3 regions of the Afipia sp. GAS231 genome follow, and region 1 is predicted to be linked to each of the others. Evidence: predicted binding sites of a transcription regulator. Region 1 holds the regulator's gene; each other region holds the start of a gene.

Region 1 (7,655 bases):
GGTGCTCCGTTTCGGGGTGGCGGAGCCTCGGATACTGCAAGTGAGACCCGTTGGGGTGGTGTTGTCGGTGCCGGTGTCGAGTTTGGTTTCGCTCCGCGATGGTCAGTCGCTGTTGAGTACGACCATATGTTTATGGGGACACACGGGGTCAATTTTTACAACACAAACCTTATCGGCAACCCATTCCTTACCGGAACGTTTAGCAGGAACGTAAATATTCGTCAGGACGTCGATCTGGTTACCGTTCGACTGAACTACACCTTTGGCGGCGGAGCAGTGGTTGCAAAGTACTGACAACCGCGCCCATTGACTAAACCAAAAGCCCCGGCCAATGCCGGGGCTTTTTTTGTGCTCAATTTGAGCTGTATGCTCGCGACGCATGAAGAGAAACCCAGAGGAGCAAAGCGCTGAGCAGGCAAGCAGCCGAGGCTGCGCTTGCTGCTGCCCAACAATTACCTGGCGGCCCCGAACGGATTGAGGCCCTTAAAAGGGCTGGATAACTTCGATACGAGGCTGACAAGCGAAGACGCTCGATTGAGCAATAGATTGATCGGAGCCATAAATTGCTTCGCGCAAAGACGACGTCATCGAATTATCGTTTCACTTTGGCGCGTCGCGTCGCGTCGTTTCGTTGCCATGCAATCCGTCGGCTATCGGGGCACACCGGACTCTGGTGCGCCGTCAGTCCGACAGATTCGTAGGTTTACAACCCGACAGGACGCGTTGCCCGAAAGCCGCCTAGCAGCCCCGGCAAATGCCGCGCATGGCGCGGGCGAGTGTTGCATCGTCCGACGTCATCGGCTCCAGCGGCTTCGATTGCTCGGCTTCGCGGGCCGCCTGCTGCTTCAGCCGGTCGGCGCGGGCCGCCTCCTGGCGCTGGTAGCAAGCCTCGCGTTCGGCCTTCTCCTGAACGAAACGGCATTGCTCGGGCGCAGCGTTCGCGGAAACGGAGGCGGCCGTCGCCAGCGGCAATGACAACGCAATTGAGAAGGCAATTGTTACGCAGGCCGCAAATTTCATGTCTCGCCCTTGATCCCAGTCCGAATCCTGTTCCACCCGACTGTACCGATAGTCGGGACCGGTTTCCTCAGGTTTCTGCATCCGTTCTGCTATCGCTGTGATGACACGTTCCGGTAGCTTTGCGCCCTGCAGGGCATCGCGGGTAGCGGGATGGCGGAGCAGGGCAATACGCCAGGTGGAAGGCGCGGCTATGCCGGGACGTGGCCGCCGCGCGCGGCGGTGCCGGCCGGCGGGTTTGCGCCGTCCGTGCTCGGCGCCTGGCCGCCGTTCATCGAGACATTGCGCCAATGGGTGCGCGCGGAGGCGGGCGCGGGCCGGCTGCTGCCCTGGGTGCCGGTCGCGTTCGGCACCGGCATTGCTTTTTATTTTGCTGCCGATCACGAGCCGGTGCTGTCGGTGGCCGCTACCGCGGCGGTGGCGCTCGGCGTGATCGCGTTGCTGTTGCGGCGGCAGAAATTCTTTGCCGTGGCTGTCATGATCGCGGCGGTTGCGGCAGGTTTTGCCACCGCGACCTGGAAGACCGCGCGGATCGCGCATGGCGTGCTGGCGCGGCCGATGTTTTCGGTGACGCTGACCGGCTTCGTCGAGACCCGAGACATCCGCGAGCGCACTGACCGTTTCGTGCTGCGGGTCGTCACCATGGAAAGTGCGCGCGGAACGACAAAGCTGGAGCGCGTGCGGCTGTCGGTGAAGAAGGGCACCGCACCCGCGGTCGGCAGTTTCGTCGAGTTGAAGGCGCGGCTGTTGCCGCCGCTGGCGCCGCTGCGGCCGGGCTCCTACGATTTCGGCCGCGACATGTTCTTCTCCGGGATCGGGGCTTCCGGCTTCGCGATGGGCGCGATCAGGACCACGGAGCCGCCGGCCGCCGGCGGGTGGGCGTTGCGCTATTCGGCCCTGATGCAGAACCTGCGCGATGCGATCGACGCCCGGATCCGCACCGTGCTCGACGGCGACCGGCGCGCGATCGCGACCGCACTTCTGACCGGGCGCCGCGATGCGATCACGACGCCGGTCAACGACGCGATGTTCATCTCCGGCCTCGGCCACGTGCTGTCGATCTCGGGTTACCACATGGCTGTGGTCGCCGGCGTCGTGTTCTTTGCGGTGCGGGCGCTGCTGGCACTGTTTCCGGCGTTGACCGCGAGCTAACCGATCAAGAAATGGTCGGCGGCGGCAGCCCTTGTGGCCGCCGCCTTCTATCTGCTGCTGTCGGGCGCCGAGGTCGCGACGCAACGGTCGTTCTTCATGACCGCGGTGGTGCTGATCGCGGTCATGGTCGACCGCCGCGCCGTCACCTTCCGCACGCTCGCGGTCGCGGCCATGATCGTGCTCGCGATCGCGCCGGAGGCTTTGGTACATCCGAGCTTTCAGATGTCGTTTGCGGCGACGCTGGGTTTGGTCGCGCTGGTGCAGATCGGCATGCCGCGTTTGTTCGCCACCGCAGAACATTCCGCGACCGCGCGCGTCGCGCTGTGGGGCGGCCGTGAAATCATGGTGCTGCTGTTGGCCTCGCTGGTGGCGGGGCTCGCGACCACGCCGTACGCGGCGTTTCACTTTCATCGGGTGACGCCCTATGGGGTGCTGGCCAATCTCGCGGCGATGCCGGTGGTCTCGGCGGTGGTGATGCCGGCGGGCCTGCTCGGTCTGGTCGCCATGCCGTTCGGCTTCGACGGCTTCTTCTGGTGGCTGATGGGGCTCGGCATCGACTGGATGATCTCGGTGACGCAGTGGGTTGCGGGCTTGCCCGGGGCAGTCGGCCGGGTGCCGGCGTTCGGCATCGGTCCACTGATTGCCGCCAGTGCCGGCATCATCCTGCTCGGCCTGTTGCGCACGCCGCTGCGCTGGTCCGGCGTGGCGCTGCTGCTGGTCGCGACAGTGTGGGCGGCGCGGCTGCCTCAGCCGGATATCCTGGTGTCCGCCGATGGCCGCCATGTCGGCGTACGCGGCCAGGACGGGCGGCTGCATCTGATGCAGGCCGCCAAAGGCTCCAAGGATGCCTTCCTGGTCCGGGAGTGGCTGGCGGGGGATGCCGATGTGCGAACCGCCGACGACGCCACACTCGGTGAGGGCGTCTCCTGCGACGACAACGGCTGCGTGACCGCATCGTCTAATGGCGCCCTGGTCGCATGGGCGCAGCGGCCCGAGGCGCTGGCGGATGATTGCGAGCGCACGGCGCTGATCGTGACGATGCGGCAGCCGCCTGGTGGCTGCGCCGCGTCGGTGATCGACACCGAGCGCCTGCGCCGGCAGGGCGCGCTGGCGCTGCGGCGCGGCCGCGACGGATTTGTCGTCGACGCCGTCAAACCTGGAGGGATCGACCGTCCTTGGTCAAAGGCGATCGCCGAGGACGGCGAAACCGACAGCGCCGTGCTGGCGCCGCGCAAGCCGTCGCCGCGCGCCGTCGATGCGACGCCGTCGGACGCTGACCTGCAGGCGGAGGAGTGAGGTGCGCCATAGCGTTTTCGAGCGAAGTGGACGCCGGTTCGCGTAGAGAAAACGCGTCAAAACAAAAAAGTAGAGCCCGGTTCTGATTCAATCAGAACCGAAAAGGCTCTGCGTCAATGCTCGCTCGGCGCGGAGCTGGTCGGTAGCTCAAAAGCGCCGAGATGAAACTCTTCCGGCGCATCCGGCTCCGAGGGCAGGTAGACCAGCGTGAAGGCGGCTTCCGGATACTGCCGCCAGATCGCGAGATCGTCGGCGCTCACCGTCAGCCAGCCGAACCTGAACATGTAGCGGCCAGGCTCGGTGACGCGTCCGGCGCGTTGCCATGTAACCTTGTTGACCACCGCTCGCTCCCCAATTCGTCGGTGTCACTCCGCCGGCTGTGGCCGGCGAAGTGTTTCATCCGCAGGACTCAGCCGATGAAAAATGAGGTCGTCGCCGTCGGCGCAACGGCCGCAGGCGCGCGTTCCACGGCCGGCGTAAGCACCGGCAGTTGCAGCACGGTGACGTGCTGGCCTTCGCACAACTGGGTCACCAGCACGCGGCTTCCGTCCGGAAATTCGATCGCATCGTGGTGACGATCGGGCGTCTCAGGCTCGATATGGTTGAAAACGCCGACCCGCCAGTCGAGCGTCCGCGTCCAGATCCAGCGGTTGTCATATTTGACCTCTCGCGCGAACGCGAGCTCGGTGCCGGGAAGCATGCAGACCGCGACGGCAAGTTCGTTTTCGGATGCAAAGCCGCGGGTCGACGTACCGCGGAAGGTGGTGGTGATCAGCGTCTCTCCGACTTTGGCGGGGCGCGATGCCACGGCGTGCAGACTATAGTCACACATCGGATGGCTCCCTCGATTGAGATAGCTGACCCGTGTCTCTCGGAGGCACAGGCCTCTATCAGAGTGGACATTGGCGCGGAGCCTCGTCCGCCTTCGGGGCAATTCTGCGGCTCCACGCCGGTGCCTTCCATCACAAACGCGCTAACGCGTCTTGGTTCCAAAGGCGCAACAAAAAACCCCGGCCGACGGCCGGGGCATTGGTCGATGTCGGGGCCGGCGCCTGACGGGCGCCGATCAATACTTTCGGTACAGCCCGATCAGCTTGCCCTGAATCCGGACCCGGTTCGGCGGCAGGATGCGGACCTCGTAGGAGGCATTGGCGGGCTCGAGCGCGATCGAGGCGCCGCGGCGGCGGAAGCGCTTCAGGGTGGCTTCCTCCTCGTCGATCAGGGCCACCACGATATCGCCGGTGTCGGCGGTCTCGTTGCGCTGGATCAGAGCCATGTCGCCGTCGAGAATGCCGGCGTCCACCATCGAGTCGCCGCGCACTTCGAGCGCGTAATGTTCGCCGCTTCCGAGCATGTCGGGCGGCACGCTGATGGTGTGGCTGCGGGTCTGCAGCGCCTCGATCGGCGTACCGGCGGCGATCCGGCCCATCACGGGGACGGAGACCGGGCGGTTGCTGTCATCCTCGGCGGCGGCGCTGGCGGTGCGGACCTTGCCCAACGTGCCCTCGATGACACTCGGCGTGAAGCCGCGGCGGCCATTGCCGTTACCGCTGCCGGCCAGTTCGGGAAGCTTGATGACCTCGATGGCGCGGGCGCGGTTGGGCAGGCGGCGGATGAAGCCGCGCTCTTCCAGCGCGGTGATGAGGCGGTGGATGCCGGATTTCGAACGCAGGTCGAGCGCGTCCTTCATCTCGTCGAACGAGGGCGGTACCCCGGCCTCCTTCAGCCGTTCATTGATGAAACGCAGAAGTTCGTACTGTTTGCGCGTAAGCATCGCGAGCATTCCCCCGGTTGGCGGCGTTCGTCCGGTTTCGAGACTTCAGGTCTGGATTCCCGGGAGTTCAAAAAACTCCCCAGGTAGACACTAATTCTCGAAACAAATCATGAACGGACACTATATGTTCGATATGTGTTCCGCAACCACTTAATTTGGGGTGAACGTGGGCCGGGTTTTGGCAGCAGGTGTCGCGCAGGGCTTCACCCCGGCAGCCGAAGGACCTCGCAAGGCGCGCCCTTCTGAGCCGCCGGCGCAAACGGCGGACGTATCAGAAGTGCCCGTGCCGCAGCGAGATTTCCAAGCAGCGACGAGTCCTGATGATTGACCGGTACCGCCGTCAGCGTGCCGTCGGCATGCTCCTCGAGGCGGGCGCGCAGATAGTCTTCGCGCTGGTCGTTGGCGCTAAGATCTCGGCCGAGCAGCGCGGGCTCCCTGACGTGATGGATGTTTTTGCGGCCCGAAAGCGCGCGAATCAACGGCACCAGAAACAGGAAACCGCAGACATAGGACGAGACCGGATTGCCGGGCAGGCCGATCACCCGCATCGCCCCTAACCGTCCATGCATCATCGGCTTGCCGGGCCGCATCGCGATCCGCCAGAACGCCATGGCGACGTCCTCGGCCTCCAGCGACTGCTTGACGAGGTCGTGGTCGCCGACGGACGCCCCGCCGGTGGTGATCAGGATGTCGGCGCCGGTATCGCGGGCGCGGCGGATGCCTTCGGTGGTGGCGGCGACCGTGTCGGCGGCAATGCCGAGATCGACGGTCTCGGCGCCCTCGGCCCGCGCCAGCGCGCGCAGCGCATAGCCGTTGGAATAGACGATCTGCCCGGGGCCGGGGATGTTGCCCGGCATGACAAGCTCGTCGCCGGTGGCGAGCACGGCGACCTTGGGACGGCGGCGCACGGCAAGCTCCGGATAGTTCATGCCGGCGGCGAGCGACAGATCGCGGTCGGTGAGGCGGCTGCCACCCGAAAGCAAGACGTCGCCCTCGCGGAAATCGACCCCGGCGGGGCGGATATGGCGCCCGGTGACCGCGGCCTCGGTGATGCCGATGTGATCGCCCTGGACCGTCGTGTCTTCCTGGATGATGACGGCATCGGCGCCATCGGGGATGACACCGCCGGTGAAAATCCGCACCGCTTCGCCCGCGCCGACCTTGCGCTCGAACGGGCGGCCGGCGGCGACCTCGCCGATCACCTTCAGCCGCGCGGTGAGGTTAGAGGCGTCGGCGGCGCGTACCGCGTAGCCGTCCATTGCCGACATCGCCTGCGGCGGCTGCGTGCGGCGGGCGGCGACGTCGTGCGCCAGCACGCGATGCCAGGCGGTATCGAGCGCGACCATTTCCTCGGGCAGCGGGTCGGCGCCCGCGAGAATGGCGGCAAGCGCGTCGGCAACCGGCATCAAGGCCACGGGCAAATCCTCTCAGATTTCAAAGCTGGATCCCAAGTGCGGTGAGTGCCTTTGCCACGTCATCCGTCGATGTCACGTGGACAGCAGCCAGGCCGCGCGAGCGCGCGCCCTCGATGTTGGCGGCGACGTCGTCGAAGAACAGGATTCGCGACGCCGGCACGCCGATCGCCTTTACCACATGATCATAGGCTCTAGCGTCGGGTTTTCTCAAGCCGATGGTCGAGGACAGGAATATTTCGCTGAAATGGCTGAGCACGTCGGCATAGGCGCGCGAGAAATGCGCGACATGGGCCGGATTGGTGTTGGAGAAGGCGTAGAGCGGCAGCCGTTTCCCGGCCGTTGCCAACAAAGGCGCAATGCCGGGCATTTCGCCGGCGAAGATCGCGTTCCAGCCTTCGAGAAACTGCTCGTCCGAGATGCCGATGCCGAGCGAGCTGCGCAGGTTCTGGAAGAACGCGGCGTCGTCGATCCTGCCGACCTCGTGGTGCTTGAAGCTGTCGTCGACGACGAAGCGGCTGGCGAGCTCGGCCGGCGTGCAGCCGGCGTGGCCTGCCCAGCTTGCCATAACCTTGCCGAAATCGATGTCGAGCACGACGCGCCCGATGTCGAACAGCAGCAGCACGTCGGCGGAGTTGGGGGCGACGGAGTTCATGGTTTTCGTTTACAAAACTGTATCGCTCCGGGCAACGCCGGGGTGGCGTCAAGGGGCTCCCTCGCGCAATCCGACACTTAAGCCGGCGCGCGAGCTGTGCTAAGCGTTACCGAACGTCTTGGGAGTGGTCGTATGCGCATCTTCAGCCGAATTGTTGCCCCCGTCGCCTTGATCGCGTTGGCGATCGCCATGAATGCCCCCGCTGCGGCCCAGCAGAAGCCCATGCAAAAATACGGCGAAGAGGACAAGGCCAAAACGCCATCGGAAATTGCGGCCGAGAAGGAAGCCGAGAGGGCCTATCAGCGGTCGCTGGGTAATATTCCGGCCCAGCAGAGCACCGATCCCTGGG
Region 2 (7,655 bases), 790 kb from region 1:
ACCAGGCGACATGGCGGCTGCCTTCCTCGCGCCAGATGAATTCGCCGGCCTTGCATTCGATACCCTGGGCCGGCCCTTCCTTGTCGACCAGCGAGCCTTCGAGCACATAGGTCTGCTCGATGTTGACGTGCTCGTGGTCGGGCAGTACCGCACCCGGCGCAAAACGCATCAGCGCGGTCATCAGCCCGGTCTTCTTATCGAACAGCAGCGTCTTGGCTTCGCAGCCGGGAAAGCGGGTCTTCTGCCATTCCATGCCGTCGGGGCGAACCAGATGGGAATGGGTGTCTGCGGTCGCGCGCTGCGGCGTCACGGCGTCCATGGCAATCCTCCCGGTGTTATTTTGCGGCGATCATAACAGCTTTCGCCGCAGCCGTCAGCCGGTACCCGGCCATGACCGCGTTGCAGCGAAGATGACCGCATCATCACCACAGGTTCTTGCCGTCGATGACGGTTACCGGCACCGCATCGAGATCGAATTCGTCGAACAGCCGCGCATTGATGCCGACCTTCGGATTGTCGAAGTCCGGCTTGCCGGTCGACCAGTCCGGCGATTCCGAATAGGTGCCGCAGCCGCAACTGGCGCAGAAATGATGTTTGACGGTACGGCTGCCCCAGCGATAGGTCGCGACGTTTTCAGGCGGCGACGTCAGGCGAAATTGCGCCGGCGTGTAGTAGGCCCACAGCGCGCCGCGCTTGGCGCACAGCGAACAGGTGCAACGGGTCACGCCGGCCGGCGCCTCGCTCACCTCGAATTGCGTCTGGCCGCAATGGCAGCTTCCCTTGATTGGCACGATTGGCTCCTCGCCGGTTGATCCCGATGCAAGCTGATAACCGGGGCCTGCTGCCAGCATGCTGTCAGCAGTGACCGTTCGGTAGTCGCTGACCTAACGCCCCGCGGCGCGCGCGTCGCACTGCCGGTGCGTCCCGGGACTTGCGACAGCCGGTCTGTCCTTGCTGTGGTCCGTAGCATTTTCATAAAATTTCCCTGAACCCATCCGATCGATCTGAACCAATCGTGGCGAAAGCCCGACGAAGTGACGCGAGTCACATCATTTCGGTTAGTGACCACAGATATTGGCTGGTGAGGTATTTCAACCGCCCCAAGCCTGGAGAGACCAAGATGAACCGGGGAATTATTGGCGCCATCGTCGCCGTCGCTATTGCCGTGATCATTGCCGCGGGTAGCTGGTACACCGTCGATCAGACCGAGCGCGGCGTGCTGCTGCGCTATGGCGCGGTGGTCGGCACCGCCCAGCCGGGCCTCGGCTTCAAGGTCCCGCTGATGGACACCGTCGAGAAGGTCAGCGTCAAGACCACGACCTTTACCTGGGACAAGATGAACTCCTACTCGTTCGACCAGCAGCCGGCCGACCTGAAGATCAGCGTCACCCTGCGTGCGGCGCCGGAAAAAGTCTCGGACCTCTACGCGAGGTTCGGCGCACTGCAGACCGCGGTCAACCAGGTCGTCAGCCCGGTCGTCAACCAGCAGGTCAAGGTCGTGTTCGGCCGCTACACCGCCGTGAGAGCCATCCAGGAGCGCGGTCAGCTGAACAGCGCGATCAAGGACGCCATCACCGCGACGCTGAACAACGATCCGATGATCATCATCGAGAGCGTCCAGCTCGAGAACATCGAGTTCAGCCAGACCTACCTGCATTCGATCGAGCAGCGCATGCTGGCGGAAGTTGAAGTGCAGAAACTGCAGCAGAACGCCGAGCGCGAAAAAGTCCAGGCCCAGATCACGGTGACGCAGGCCACGGCGAAAGCCAACGCGGTCCGCGCCGAGGCGCAGGCCAACGCCGAAGCCACCCGCCTGAACGGCGAAGCCAAGGCCTCCAACATCAAGATCACGGGCGAAGCCGAAGCCGCCGCCATCGAGGCACGCGGCAAGGCGCTCGGCAACAACCCGAACCTGGTGACGCTGGTCCAGGCCGAACGCTGGAACGGCGTGCTGCCGACCACGATGGTGCCGGGCTCTTCGGTGCCGTTCGTGTCGATCAAGTAGAGCTGAGATTCATCTGCAAGCGACAATGCCCGGGATTGCGATCCCGGGCATTGTCGTTTTCTGATCAGCTCGCGCGCTTTACGCGATTGCGCTTTTGTTTGACGCGAAGCGACGAACGTCCCTCCAGAGGCAGTGCCATCGGCTTACGACGGCAAGGCCATCTCCTCGCAATTTGCTGCGAGCATCAAATTCAAGGGGTTGATCCGATTGAAGTGCTTGTTGAAAGAGGCCGCCAACTGCGGCGCCCTTTCTGTCAGGCAGGTTGACGGTATTGCCCCGGATAGACGGCTACCAGGCATTGCCTCAAAATTTCACTTTCTTCTCAACAGAGTATACTTGCGTTCGGCCCGGCATAGTTGCCGGGTCTTCGCTTTCCGTGCGGAGCAGCCAACTGAGGCGGCCTTTGTCGTAAGACTTTCAAATCGGTTTGCTTGTGTTTCGTGGGCTGGCTATGGCCACTGCCAATGGGGCAGGACGATTGATATGGCTGGCAGGGGCCGTCTGAATTTTAGAGCAAGGCGGGCGGCCCCACTTGGGGTCAAATACGGACAGCACCCGACCTTACTTCGGCGTCTTTCGATCTTGCGAGGCCGCACCATCGTCAACCCGGGGCGCGAGGTCTTCGACCCGCTTCAGTATCCCGAGATGGAAAAGGGCGATTATTGCAATGCTCGGGATCAATACGGTTGCAGTTACCAACGCTACTAGTTCCCACCACATGATGGCACCCAGTCGTGGTTGCGTTGCTGGTCAACGAGAATGGCGCGGCCCGGGTTCCAAAATTCAAACCAGGCCACCGCCAAAATCAAACTGGGCCACTAGGGGTTAAAACAGGCCAGTACCAAGCATCACGGAAAATTTGGGCGCAAGAAAACTTGTGTCGCGCTGTTACGAGATCATTGGCATGAGCAAAACGTGCTCAACGATCAAGGAACTACGAGATAGAGTGGCATTGCACTATGGGTAAGAGCCGGTGCAATTGACTCTGTATCTTGCCAAAACAAAGAGGCCGCCAACTGAGGCGGCCTTACTCCGGAACAATCTTGGTTATGGGGGCTTGGCAATCCGGAGGTTGCCCATGCCCAGATACTTTTTTGTTGTGAAGGACGGCCACCGGCTTTTTGATTCAATAGGCTTTGTTTGTGACGACGATACTGATGCAATCATTCGGGCAATGGTATTGGCCGTCGGTGTTTCCCTCGATAAGCCAGAGGATGATCCAGAGCGCCGCGTCGCAATAATCAACGATGCGGGACGGGAGATTGGTACCGTACCCGTCTATTCCAAGCCTTCATACGAGAACCCGGCCGGATAGAATGGGCCGTCTGAGAGGCCCTACTTCATCTGGCGGTTACGGTCCCATGCGTCCTTGATCTCGAAGACGACAATCGTCACGATTGTCGTCACCACGATAGGTCCGGCCAATATCGCCACCAGCGTAAGCATTTTCAGCGGGGCGGCTGCAGGCCGGGTGATCGCAGCCATTCGCTCATGTGCGATCCGGTCTCGGCCTGTCGGGCCTTGCGGATTGTCGCTTCGCGAACCGCACCAAGTGGAAGCAATTTGGCCTGCTCACGCAGGCGGTGTGCCTCCTCTGCAAGGCGCTGTTCCAGAGGCTGAGATAGCTTGAGATGGCGTCGCTGCTGCATAGCACTGCTCCGTTCCTTGTAGGAAGGCGGGAGCGCGGCTTGGCGTTCTCATCACCGATGGATGCCAATGGCTGGGGCGGTGACGGAGACAGTCTGACACGTCCGGAGGACGGCATCTGGTCAATACAGCTCACCCCTGCTGAATCATTAACAATTCAAATGAGGCCACTGCGATTTTCGAATGAGGCCGAAACAGCACAGCACCCAAACGGTGACAAAGAACAAATTAGGAACATTTTGAGAGTTTCTATGCTATCAGGGTTTTACCGGTAAAGAGCGACTCACCCCTCCATGGCCAAATCCACCCTTTCTTTTGTCTGCCAGAACTGCGGCGCGGCGTATAACCGCTGGCAGGGCAAGTGCGAGTCCTGCGGCGAGTGGAACACGCTCTCCGAAGAGGATACGACCGGCGCCACCTCGATGCCGGTGTCGATCCGCAGCAAGCGCAAGGGGCGGACCTTTGCGCTCGAAAGCCTCACCGGCAAGAGCACCGACGCTCCGCGCCTCTCGTCCGGCATGGGCGAGCTCGATCGCGTCACCGGCGGCGGCTTTGTCCGCGGCTCGGTGCTCTTGGTCGGCGGCGATCCCGGCATCGGCAAATCGACCTTGCTCACGCAGGCTACCAGCCTGATGGCCCGCGCCGGCCATCGCGTGGTTTACATTTCCGGCGAAGAGGCCGTGGCGCAGGTTCGTTTGCGCGCCGAGCGGCTGGGGCTCGCCGACGCGCCGGTGCAACTGGCCGCCGAAACCTCGGTCGAGGACATCGTCTCGACCCTGTCGGAAGGCGCGGTGCCGCGCCTGATCGTGATCGATTCGATCCAGACCATGTGGACCGATACGGTGGAATCAGCGCCGGGCACGGTGACGCAGGTTCGCGCCTCGGCGCAGGCGCTCATTCGTTTCGCCAAGAAATCAGGTGCCGCGATCATTCTGGTCGGCCACGTCACCAAGGATGGCCAGATCGCCGGTCCCCGCGTCGTCGAACACATGGTCGACGCCGTGCTGTCATTCGAGGGCGAAGGTTCGCAGCATTTTCGTATCCTGCGCGCGATGAAGAACCGGTTCGGCCCGACCGACGAGATCGGCGTGTTCGAAATGACCGGCCTCGGCCTGCGCGAGGTCTCCAACCCCTCCGAGCTGTTCCTGTCCGAGCGCGATCTCGGCAGCCCGGGTACCGCGGTATTCGCCGGCATCGAGGGCACCCGCCCGGTGCTGGTCGAATTGCAGGCCTTGGTGGCGCCGACCACGCTCGGCACCCCCCGCCGCGCCGTGGTGGGCTGGGACACCAGCCGGCTGGCCATGGTGTTGGCGGTGCTGGAAGCCCATTGCGGGGTGAAACTGTCAGGCTATGACGTCTACCTGAACGTGGCCGGTGGCCTGCGGATCCAGGAGCCTGCGGCCGATCTTGCCGCCGCCGCGGCCCTGGTGTCCTCGCTGGTGAATGCGCCGCTGCCGACGGACGCGGTCTATTTCGGCGAGATTTCGCTGTCGGGTGCGGTCCGGCCGGTGGCGCAAACCTCGGCCCGGCTGAAAGAAGCCGCCAAACTCGGTTTTGGCCGCGCCGTGCTGCCCGAATCGACGCGCGGCGACGTCGGCGGCGATGCCGGTCTGGTGCTGAACACCGTCGGCGGGCTGACCAGCCTGGTCGCTGATATCGCGGCCCGCGGAACACCCAGAGCGAATAAGGAGGCCAACCGCGAGGGGGCTGCTGAGAAAAATGCCACACCGGCGCGATTCCGGCGCGAGAACGGCTAAAGCGGCGTGACGCGCCCCGCCCTCGCCGCTATACAACGCGCGCGAAGGGCGAGCGGGATGGCGCGATATCCGGCCTTGCGGGATATACCTTATGCCCGTCACCTAGGACGTCCTGAACATGCCGATTCGCTGCTTGAGAACCTACGAGCGGACCTGACCAGCCGATGCCGATAACGATACTCGATCTCGTCCTGCTTGGAGTGATGCTGATTTCGGGGCTGCTTGCCCTGGTGCGCGGCTTCATGCGCGAAATCCTGTCGATCGCGGCCTGGGGCGCTGCGGCGCTGGTCACGCTTTACGCCTTCGCCAAGCTGCTGCCGACCGCAAAAACCTATTTCAACAACGACACCGTCGCCTCCGTCGTGGTGGTGGCCGGCACCTTCATCGGTACCCTGATCGTGGTGTCGATCATCACGGTGCGGATTTCGGACATGATCCTGGATTCCCGGATCGGTGCGCTGGACCGCACGCTCGGGTTCCTGTTCGGGCTCGGCCGCGGCCTTCTGATCGTGGTGGTGGCCTACCAGTTCTTCGTCTGGCTGGTTCCGGACAAGCAGCGGCCCGACTGGATTACCGGGGCCAAGTCCCGGGTGGTGCTGCAGGGAACCGGCGATTGGTTAATGTCGCTCTTGCCTGATGACCCCGAGAACACCATCTTAAAGAGATTCAAGAAGAATAAACCTGAAGACGATCAAACTGACACCGACCAGGCAGCCCCTGCGTCCGGTGATGGCTACAGTAAACCTGCCCGTGACAGCCTTAAAAAGCTGATCGAGAAACCCGCGGGCAAATAATTCTGGCCAGAAGAGAGGCGCGATGGACGAGATGCAGAACCCTTCCGATCCCGCCCACCAGTCTGACTCTAAACCTGATCTGAATCTCGGCATCGAACTACAGGACGACCTCGAAGGCGACACGCTCCGCGAGGAGTGCGGCGTGTTCGGCATTTACGGCCACCCGGAAGCTGCCGCGATCACCGCACTCGGCCTCCACGCCCTCCAGCACCGCGGCCAGGAAGCCGCCGGCATCGTCACCTTCGACGGCGCCCGCTTCCATTCGGAACGCCGCCTCGGCCTGGTCGGCGACACCTTCTCCCGCCGCGAAGTGATCGAGCGTCTGCCCGGTAACGCCGCCGTCGGCCATGTCCGCTACTCCACGACAGGCGCCACCATCCTGCGCAACGTGCAGCCGCTGTTCGCCGAGCTCAATGCCGGCGGCTTCGCGGTCGGCCATAACGGCAATCTCACCAACGGCCTGACCTTGCGCCGCGAACTGGTGAAGAACGGCGCCATGATGCAGTCGACCACCGACACCGAGGTGATCCTGCACCTGGTGGCGCAGTCCAAGCGCAGCCGCTTCATCGACCGCTTCATCGAATCGCTGCGCGCCATCGAGGGCGCCTACGCGCTGGTGTCGCTGACCAACAAGAAGCTGATCGGCGCCCGCGACCCGCTCGGCATCCGCCCGCTGGTGCTCGGCGACCTCGACGGCCGCCCGATCCTGACTTCGGAAACCTGCGCGCTCGACATGATCGGCGCCAAATATGTCCGCGATGTCGAACCCGGCGAGATCGTCGTGTTCGACGAACACGGCGCCAGCACCCACAAGCCGTTCCCGCCAAAACCGCCGCGGCCCTGCATCTTCGAATACATCTACTTCTCGCGGCCGGATTCGATCGTCGGCGGCCGCTCGGTCTACGATGTCCGCAAGGCCTTCGGCGCACAGTTGGCGCGTGAAAGCCATGTCGATATCGACGTCGTGGTGCCGGTGCCGGATTCCGGCGTGCCCGCCGCCCTCGGCTACAGCCAGCATTCCGGTGTGCCGTTCGAACTCGGCATCATCCGCAACCACTATGTTGGCCGCACCTTCATTCAGCCGACCCAGAGCGTGCGCGAACTCGGCGTGCGCATGAAGCATTCGGCCAACCGCGCTGCGATCGAAGGCAAGCGCATCATGCTGATCGACGACTCCCTGGTGCGCGGCACCACGTCGAAGAAGATCGTCCGCATGATGCGCGATGCCGGCGCGCGCGAAGTGCACTTCCGCCTCGCCTCGCCGCCGATCCTGTATCCCGACTATTACGGCATCGACCTGCCGGACCGTGGCGGACTGCTGGCCGCGACCCATTCGCTGGAGGAAATGCGCGAGATCATCGGCGCGGATTCGCTGGCGTTCCTGTCGATCGACGGCATGTACCGCGCCATGGGTGAACCCGGCCGCGATCCCGCCAGTCCGAAATTCTCGGA
Region 3 (7,655 bases), 120 kb from region 1:
CGCGCATTGTCGCGCTGATGCAGGCCGATCGAGGGCTCGTCCAGCACGTAGAGCACGCCGGTCAGACCGGAGCCGATCTGCGAGGCGAGGCGAATGCGCTGGCTTTCGCCGCCCGACAACGTGCCGGAGGCGCGCGCCAGGGTCAGGTAGTTGAGGCCGACGTCGAGCAGGAACGACAGCCGCTCGCGGATCTCCTTCAGCACCCGCACTGCGATCTCGTTCTGCTGTGCGGTCAGCGCCGCCGGCACGCTCTCGAACCATTCGCCGGCGCGCTTGACCGAAAGTTCGGAGATTTCGCCGATGTGCTTGCCGCCGATCTTGACGCACAAAGCCTCGGGCTTGAGGCGATAGCCGTTGCAGCCGGCGCAGGGAACGTCGGAGAAATACTTTGCCAGCTCCTCGCGCGCCCACTCGCTCTCGGTCTCGCGAAAACGGCGCTCGAGGTTCGTGACGACGCCCTCGAACGGCTTTTTGGTGTCGTAGGAACGCACCCCGTCCTCATAGGAGAACTTGATCTCGTCGTCGCCGGAGCCGTGCAGCAGGGCGGCCTGCGTCTTCTTCGGAAGATCCTTCCACTTGGTGTCGAGCGTGAACTTGTAGAATTTGCCCAGCGCCGTCAGGGTCTGGATGTAATAGGGCGAGGACGATTTTGCCCACGGCGCGATCGCGCCCTTGCGCAGCGTCATCTCCTTGTCGGGAATGACGAGGTCCTCGTCGATATGCTGCTCGACGCCGAGGCCGCCGCACGCCGGGCAGGCGCCATAGGGGTTGTTGAAAGAAAAGAGTCTCGGCTCGATCTCTGGAATCGTGAAGCCGGACACCGGGCAGGCGAACTTTTCCGAAAACAGAATCCGTTCCGGCCCACTCTTGTCGTGGATCTTGGCGGTCTTCTTGTCGGACTTTTTCTCCTCCGCCGCACCCGCCGGCGCGTCGGCGTATTCGATCACCGCGAGGCCTTCGGCCAGCTTCAGTGCGGTCTCAAAGCTTTCCGCGAGGCGCTGGCCGATGTCCGGCCGCACCACGATGCGGTCGACCACGACGTCGATGTCGTGCGGGAATTTCTTGTCCAGCGCCGGCGCTTCCGCGAGCTCGTAGAAGGTGCCGTCGATCTTGACGCGCTGAAAACCCTTCTTGAGGTATTCGGCGAGCTCCTTCTTGTATTCGCCCTTGCGGCCGCGCGCGACCGGCGCCAGCAGATAGAGCCGCGTGCCCTCGGGCAGCGCCAGCACGCGGTCGACCATCTGCGAGACCAACTGGCTTTCGATCGGCCGGCCCGTCGCGGGCGAGTAGGGCACGCCGACGCGGGCCCACAGCAGTCGCATGTAGTCGTAGATCTCAGTGACGGTGCCGACGGTGGAGCGCGGATTCTTCGACGTCGTCTTCTGCTCGATCGAAATCGCCGGCGACAGCCCGTCGATCTGGTCGACGTCGGGCTTCTGCATCATCTCCAGGAACTGGCGGGCATAGGCCGACAGCGACTCGACATAGCGGCGCTGGCCTTCGGCGTAGATGGTGTCGAACGCCAGCGAGGATTTGCCGGAGCCGGACAGGCCGGTGAACACCGCGAGCTTGTCGCGGGGAATCTCGACGTCGATGTTCTTGAGATTGTGCTCGCGCGCGCCGCGGATCGTGATCGCGCGCGAGGCGGAGCCGGCGTTCTGTTGGCGCTTCGCCCTCAAGATTTCATCCATAGCGGCATTTCCACGCGCGTGAGACGCACGACGTTGGGCGTACCGCCGGGGTGGTCCGGGGCGCCGATGAGCGAAAGCTGGAACGTAGGAAGAACGGGACAGGATTTCCAGTGCCGCCGCAGACTCATCAACGGATTGTTTTGACCCATAGCGCTTTCAAGCGAGGTGGGAACCGGTTCGCGTGAAGAAAACGCGTCAAAAAAAGAAGCTCTTCTCGTTTGGCAGCAGCGGTCAGCAGGCGGCGGTTCCCCCAACAAACAAAAAGGCCGGCGCAAGGCCGGCCTTAGGTTTCTCGCAGGGAGAAGCGAAGCTCAGTATTTCGCGATCACCGGGCCGCCCCAGCGGTAGTTCAAGCGGACGGTCGCCATGTCGACGTCCTGGTGAATATTGTCGGCGCGCGAAACCGCGATGGCGGTGGCCGCGAAGGCAATGTTGTGATTGCCCATGAACAGGTGGTTGTATTCGGCGGCCACCGACCAGTTCGGCGCAAAGCCGACTTCGATGCCGGCGCCGATGGTGCCGCCCCAACGGGTGTCGCTGGCGGAATTGAACTCGGTACCTGCGTTGCCGAAGGCGTTGTTTACCGTGAAGACGTTGCTGTATCGGTTGTGGGTGACGGCGGCGCCGCCCTTCGCATACAGCAGGACGCTGCTCCAGGCGTAACCGACCTGGCCGGTGAAAAGGCCGATGCCATCGATCTTGGTCCGGTTGTTGAACGGAATGAGTGCGGTTGCGCTCGCGCTCGATCCCTTCAGGTCGGCCCAGTCGCCCTGGGCTTCGACGCCGAACACCCAGTTGGCCGATTGCCAGCGGTAGCCGATCTGACCACCGGCCAAACCGCCGGTTGCGTCATGGCAGCCTTCGCGCGGGACCGGCACAAGGGCGATGCCGTTATTGGCGGTCAGATCCCAGCAGTTGTGGCTCGATCCGCCGCCGCCGTTGAGGCCGATATAGAAGCCGCTCCAGTCATAGATCGCGGCCACCATCGGCGTCGGCGCCTTGGTATAGGGGCGGGCGGCGAGATCCGCCGCGGAAACCGGTGACGTCAGCAGCATCGCGCCAAGACCCGAAGCAACAAGACCGGCAGCGGCAACCAGAAACTTCTTCATCGAACACTTCCCCAGTAGCATCTTCTGTTTCGGAATCCCCGATGCATTCAGAGGTAGCAAACTTGGCGGCCGATGGCTGTGACGCCCAAGCCACAGCCTGACAGAATGTCGCACCCCGGGCGTCGGCGTACCCAAAAGCGAAAGGCCGGCGCGAGGCCGGCCTTTCGGTATTCCAATGGCTGAAACGAAGCTCCGTACCCCTGCGCAAAGCTCAGTACTTGGCGATCACAGGGCCGCCGAACTTGTAGCTGAGGCGGGCGGTGACCATGTCGACGTCCTGACGGATGGTCTCGTTGCGCGAAAGCACTCCGGTGGTCGCGGAGACGAAGGTCAGGTTGCGGCTGCCCATGAACCCATGCACGTAGTCGACGCCCACAACGACATTCGGCGTAATACCGAAATCGAGGCCGGCTCCAACCGCGCCGCCCCAGCGGGTTTCGCTGGCATTATCGAACACGGTGCCGAGGCCGGTGAAGGTGCCTTGGTACTTGTCGTTGACCACCATGCCGCCGCCCTTCACGTAGAACAGCACGTTGTTCCAGGCGTAGCCGACCTGACCGGTGAACACGCCGATCGCGTCGATCTTGGTGTTGTTGGTGGCGCCGGTCACAGAGGTGAGCCCGGGCAGGAAGATCAAGCTGGTATTGGATGCCTTCAGATCAGCCCAGTCGCCCTGTGCTTCCAACCCGAACACCCAGGCGCCGGACTGCCAGCGGTAGCCGGCCTGACCACCGATCACGCCGCCGCTCGCATTGTGACAACCTTCACGTCCGCCGGGGCTCACAAAAACGGCAATCGCACCGAAGGTGAACGGACCCGTATCCCAGCACTTGTGGGACCATGCGCCGCCACCGTTGATACCGATGTAGAATCCGCTCCAGTCATAGACCGCGGCAATGATTGGTGGAGGCGCCTTGGTGTAGGGACGGGCGGCCAGATCGGCGGCCGAGGCGGGGCTGAGTGCTGCGAGGCTGAGTGCTGCGAGGCCGACTGCGGCCGAAACGAGATTCTTCATGAAAAGTCTCCCCGGTTTGCGCGATTCAACTTCCGCAACAAATCTACGCCGTCGCAACCGGAAACGCTGTAGCCGCGCAAACACACCGCGGAAGATAACAAAACGCAGGCTGCGGGCCGGAGCAGGGGAACTTCTGACCTCAACAACAAAAAAGGCCGGCGCGAGGCCGGCCTTTCCTGTCCTGTTTGACGCCGTTTCTATCAGTACTTCGCGATGACCGGGCCGCCCCAGCGGTAGTTGACGCGGACGGTGACGAGGTCGGCATTCTGCTTGATACTGTCGGTGCGGGTGTTGAAGCCCGCGACCGGGAAGACGCTGGTGAAGGTGTTGTTGTTCGTTCCCATGAACAGATGGTCGTATTCGACCGCTGCCGACCAGTTCGGCGCGAAGCCGAATTCAACGCCGGCGCCAATCGTGCCGCCCCAGCGGGTTTGGGTGGTGCGATCGATGACGACGTTGGTTGCGGTCAACACGCCTTGATAGCGGTTGTCGGTGACCGCGGCGCCGCCCTTCACGTAGAGCAGGGCGTTGTTCCAGGCGTAGCCGATCTGACCGGTGAACAGGCCGAAGGCATCGATCTTGGTGCGGTCCGTCGACAGGCCGAGCGTGGCGAGGCTGGCATTGCTGCCGCGGAAGTCAGCCCAGTTGCCTTGCGCTTCCAGACCGAACACCCAGTTGCCGGTCTGCCAGCGATAGCCGATCTGACCGCCCGCGGTGCCGCCGGTGGCGTCGTGGCAACCTTCCGCAACCGGAGCAATGGCGACGCCGGCAATGGCGGTGTTGGTGTAACAATTGCGGCTCGAACCCCAGCCGCCGTTGGCGCCGATGTAGAAGCCGCTCCAGTCATAGATCGCCGCGATCATCGGCGCGGGAGCCTTGGTGTAGGGACGCGCAGCGAGATCGGCAGCAGCGGCAGGCGCCGCGAAGGCAACGAGGGCAACCGTGCCCAGCAGAAACTTCTTCATGGTCGTACTCTCCAGCTGTTGACCGCTTCTCGTTGGTCCCGAAGCGTTTTGGTGATGACGCGAGCGCCGCATCGTTGGAACAACCTATACGTTGGATCGAGCGAAAAAGCCGTCGCCGAAATGCAACACTCGCGGACCAAGTGTGGCGCCGCAAGTTAATGATTTGTTTAAGTATTGTGACGTGCTCCCGGGAGATTCCGGTTCCATTTCGAGGCCCGTCGAGGCTCCGCCCGCTCGAAGCGCAGGCGACGATCATTTGCCGCGCGCCCCCCGACAAGTTGCATGCAAGTTGCGTAGAACAAAACTGGAACATGGGTTTCGGACGTGCTATATGTGGATAACCGGGGGATTGCCGAGGGATCGCTAAGTCGGCAGCGCCGGCGAGCGTATAGGGTCGCTCCGGATTGTCTCGTCGTTGGCCTTTGGGCCGGCACGACGGACAGAGCGACAGGTTGAAGCTGCAGGCGGCCGGCGATGACGGCAAGCCCGGCGATTTTGCCAGTGATGTCTTCGGTGAGGTCTTGGCAGTAATTTTGAGTGGAGAGCGGCGATGGCGGGAAGCGTGAACAAGGTGATTCTGGTCGGAAATCTCGGCAAGGATCCGGAAATCCGGCGGACACAGGACGGGCGGCCGATCGCCAATCTGAGCATCGCGACCTCGGAGACCTGGCGCGACAAGGGCACCGGCGAGCGCAAGGAAAAGACCGAGTGGCACCGCGTGGTGATCTTCTCGGAGCCGCTCTGCAAGATCGTCGAGCAGTATCTGAAGAAGGGCGCCAAGGTGTACATCGAGGGCGCGTTGCAGACCCGCAAATGGACCGACCAGTCCGGCGTCGAGAAGTACTCGACCGAAGTTGTGCTGCAGGGGTTCAACTCTGTCCTGACGATGCTCGACGGCCGCAGCGGCGGCGGTGGCGGCAGCTTCGGCTCCGATGATTCCGGCGGCGATTTCGGCTCTGGCGGACCGGTCAGCTCGGCACCGCGGCGTGCGGTTGCGGCTGGCGCCGGCGGCCGCAGCAACAGCGACATGGACGACGATATCCCGTTCTAGAACCAGCGTGCTGGGGATAACCTGACTTGCGAGAAATTCCCTCGTAGTTACAGGTATTTACGTCCTGTTTACGACTAACCTAATGCCGTAACAAACGGCAATATTGCATTGCAAAGTGGCACATAAGCCCGCCTCTGGCAGGGGCGGGCGATGTTTTGACCTATCGTTATGTTAATGATATTTACATTAGGAGTTTCGCCTAAGCCATTTCGCGCCTCGGCCCCCTGATCGAACGCGCAGACCCTCGGAGCCCGTCATGAGACATGAGTCTTGAGACATGAGCCTTGCGCCATTGCTCGATGCCGCGCCTGCGATACCGCTTCACTCCTTCGCGGCGATGGCTGCGCTGGCGCTGGGGATCGTCCAGTTCGCGGCCCCCAAGGGAACGCTGCCGCACCGGACCATCGGCTGGATCTGGGTCGCCCTGATGGCCACGGTGGCCGCCAGTTCGCTCTGGATCCACCAGCTCAGGCTGCTCGGCCCGTGGAGCCCGATCCATCTGCTGTCGATCATGGTGCTGGTCATGCTGCCGATCGCCGTCATCCGCGCGCACCGCCACGATGTGCGGCGGCACAGTCGAATCATGATCGGTATCTTCAGCGGCGGCCTGGTGATCGCCGGGCTGTTCACCCTGCTGCCCGGACGCATCATGCATGCGGTGATTTTCGGGCAGTGAAAGAAGGCGGAAACGCACCCCTCGGACGCGGTGTTCCAGGTCCAAAATCGGTCCGCCGGGAGCGGCCCGCAGGAGCCGCCGGGAAATCGGGTAAGTCTATGAAAAAACGGAGGGAAAAACAGCCCGGCCAGGGGGCCATGGGGTGGTTATCCGACCCCTGATGCGCTATATGATTCTCAACTGAGAACTGACCGGATTCCCCTTTGTCTGACCCTGAAGATAACAAGCCCGGCGAGCCGCCGGCGCCTTCCGATATTCGTCCCGTTTCCATCCTCGACGAGATGAAGAAGTCCTACCTCGATTACGCCATGAGCGTAATCGTGTCGCGGGCGCTGCCGGACGCGCGGGACGGGTTGAAGCCCGTGCATCGGCGCATCCTGTATTCGATGTACGAACAGGGCCACACGCCGGACAAGAAATACGTCAAATCCGCCCGCGTCGTCGGTGACGTGATCGGTAAATATCATCCGCATGGCGACCAGTCGATTTACGACGCGATGGTCCGGATGGCGCAGGATTTCTCCATGCGCGTGCCGCTGATCGACGGCCAGGGCAACTTCGGTTCCGTCGACGGCGATCCGCCGGCCGCCTATCGATATACCGAAGCCCGTCTGACCAAAGTGGCGATGGAAGTGCTTGGCGATATCGACAAGGATACCGTCGATTTCATTCCGAACTACGACAGCTCCGAGAAAGAGCCGGCGGTTCTGCCGGCCAAGTTCCCGAACCTCCTGGTCAACGGCGCCGGTGGCATCGCGGTCGGCATGGCGACCAACATCCCGCCGCACAATCTCGGCGAAGTCATCGATGCCTGCGTGGCGCTGATCGACAATCCCGCGCTGACCATCGACGAGCTCATCAACATCATTCCGGGACCGGATTTCCCGACCGGCGGCATTATCCTCGGGCGTCAGGGCATCCGTTCGGCCTATCACCTCGGCCGCGGCTCGATCGTGATGCGCGGCAAGGTGACGATCGACACCATCCGCAAGGATCGCGAAGCGATCATCGTCAGCGAAATTCCCTACCAGGTGAACAAGGCCACCATGGTCGAGCGCATCGCCGACCTGGTGAAGGAAAAGAAGATCGAGGGCATTTCCGACCTGCGCGACGAATCCGACCGCGACGGTTTCCGCGTCGTGGTCGAA

What was found. The regulator LexA, encoded in region 1, represses DNA repair genes until DNA is damaged. The targets are predictions, from matches to a motif close to TGTTCNNNNTGTGTTCNG.
Region 2: a site for LexA is predicted at 3,872-3,889, ahead of radA (DNA repair protein RadA). Genes of this name have one in related genera too.
Region 3: a site for LexA is predicted at 5,075-5,092, ahead of BLS26_RS00640 (single-stranded DNA-binding protein). Genes of this name have one in related genera too.

The regions. Positions count from the first base shown of each region.
Region 1 is NZ_LT629703.1:268,831-276,485, reverse strand. Features, by position in the region: gene BLS26_RS01235 (outer membrane protein) at 1-294, shown strand, start outside; gene BLS26_RS01230 (hypothetical protein) at 739-1,020, opposite strand; partial or broken gene BLS26_RS01225 (ComEC/Rec2 family competence protein) at 1,171-3,465, shown strand; gene BLS26_RS01220 (hypothetical protein) at 3,579-3,806, opposite strand; gene BLS26_RS01215 (hypothetical protein) at 3,875-4,297, opposite strand; gene lexA (transcriptional repressor LexA) at 4,532-5,239, opposite strand; gene glp (gephyrin-like molybdotransferase Glp) at 5,443-6,654, opposite strand; gene BLS26_RS01200 (HAD-IA family hydrolase) at 6,674-7,306, opposite strand; gene BLS26_RS01195 (hypothetical protein) at 7,439-7,655, shown strand, end outside.
Region 2 is NZ_LT629703.1:7,062,767-7,070,421, reverse strand. Features, by position in the region: gene BLS26_RS33140 (cupin domain-containing protein) at 1-319, opposite strand, end outside; gene BLS26_RS33135 (GFA family protein) at 423-791, opposite strand; gene BLS26_RS33130 (prohibitin family protein) at 1,121-2,005, shown strand; gene BLS26_RS36125 (hypothetical protein) at 3,084-3,320, shown strand; gene BLS26_RS36120 (hypothetical protein) at 3,341-3,490, opposite strand; gene radA (DNA repair protein RadA) at 3,946-5,409, shown strand; gene BLS26_RS33115 (CvpA family protein) at 5,574-6,203, shown strand; gene purF (amidophosphoribosyltransferase) at 6,235-7,655, shown strand, end outside.
Region 3 is NZ_LT629703.1:144,485-152,139, reverse strand. Features, by position in the region: gene uvrA (excinuclease ABC subunit UvrA) at 1-1,691, opposite strand, end outside; gene BLS26_RS00655 (outer membrane protein) at 2,003-2,800, opposite strand; gene BLS26_RS00650 (outer membrane protein) at 3,012-3,815, opposite strand; gene BLS26_RS00645 (outer membrane protein) at 4,016-4,780, opposite strand; gene BLS26_RS00640 (single-stranded DNA-binding protein) at 5,331-5,831, shown strand; gene BLS26_RS00635 (DUF2306 domain-containing protein) at 6,109-6,507, shown strand; gene gyrA (DNA gyrase subunit A) at 6,711-7,655, shown strand, end outside.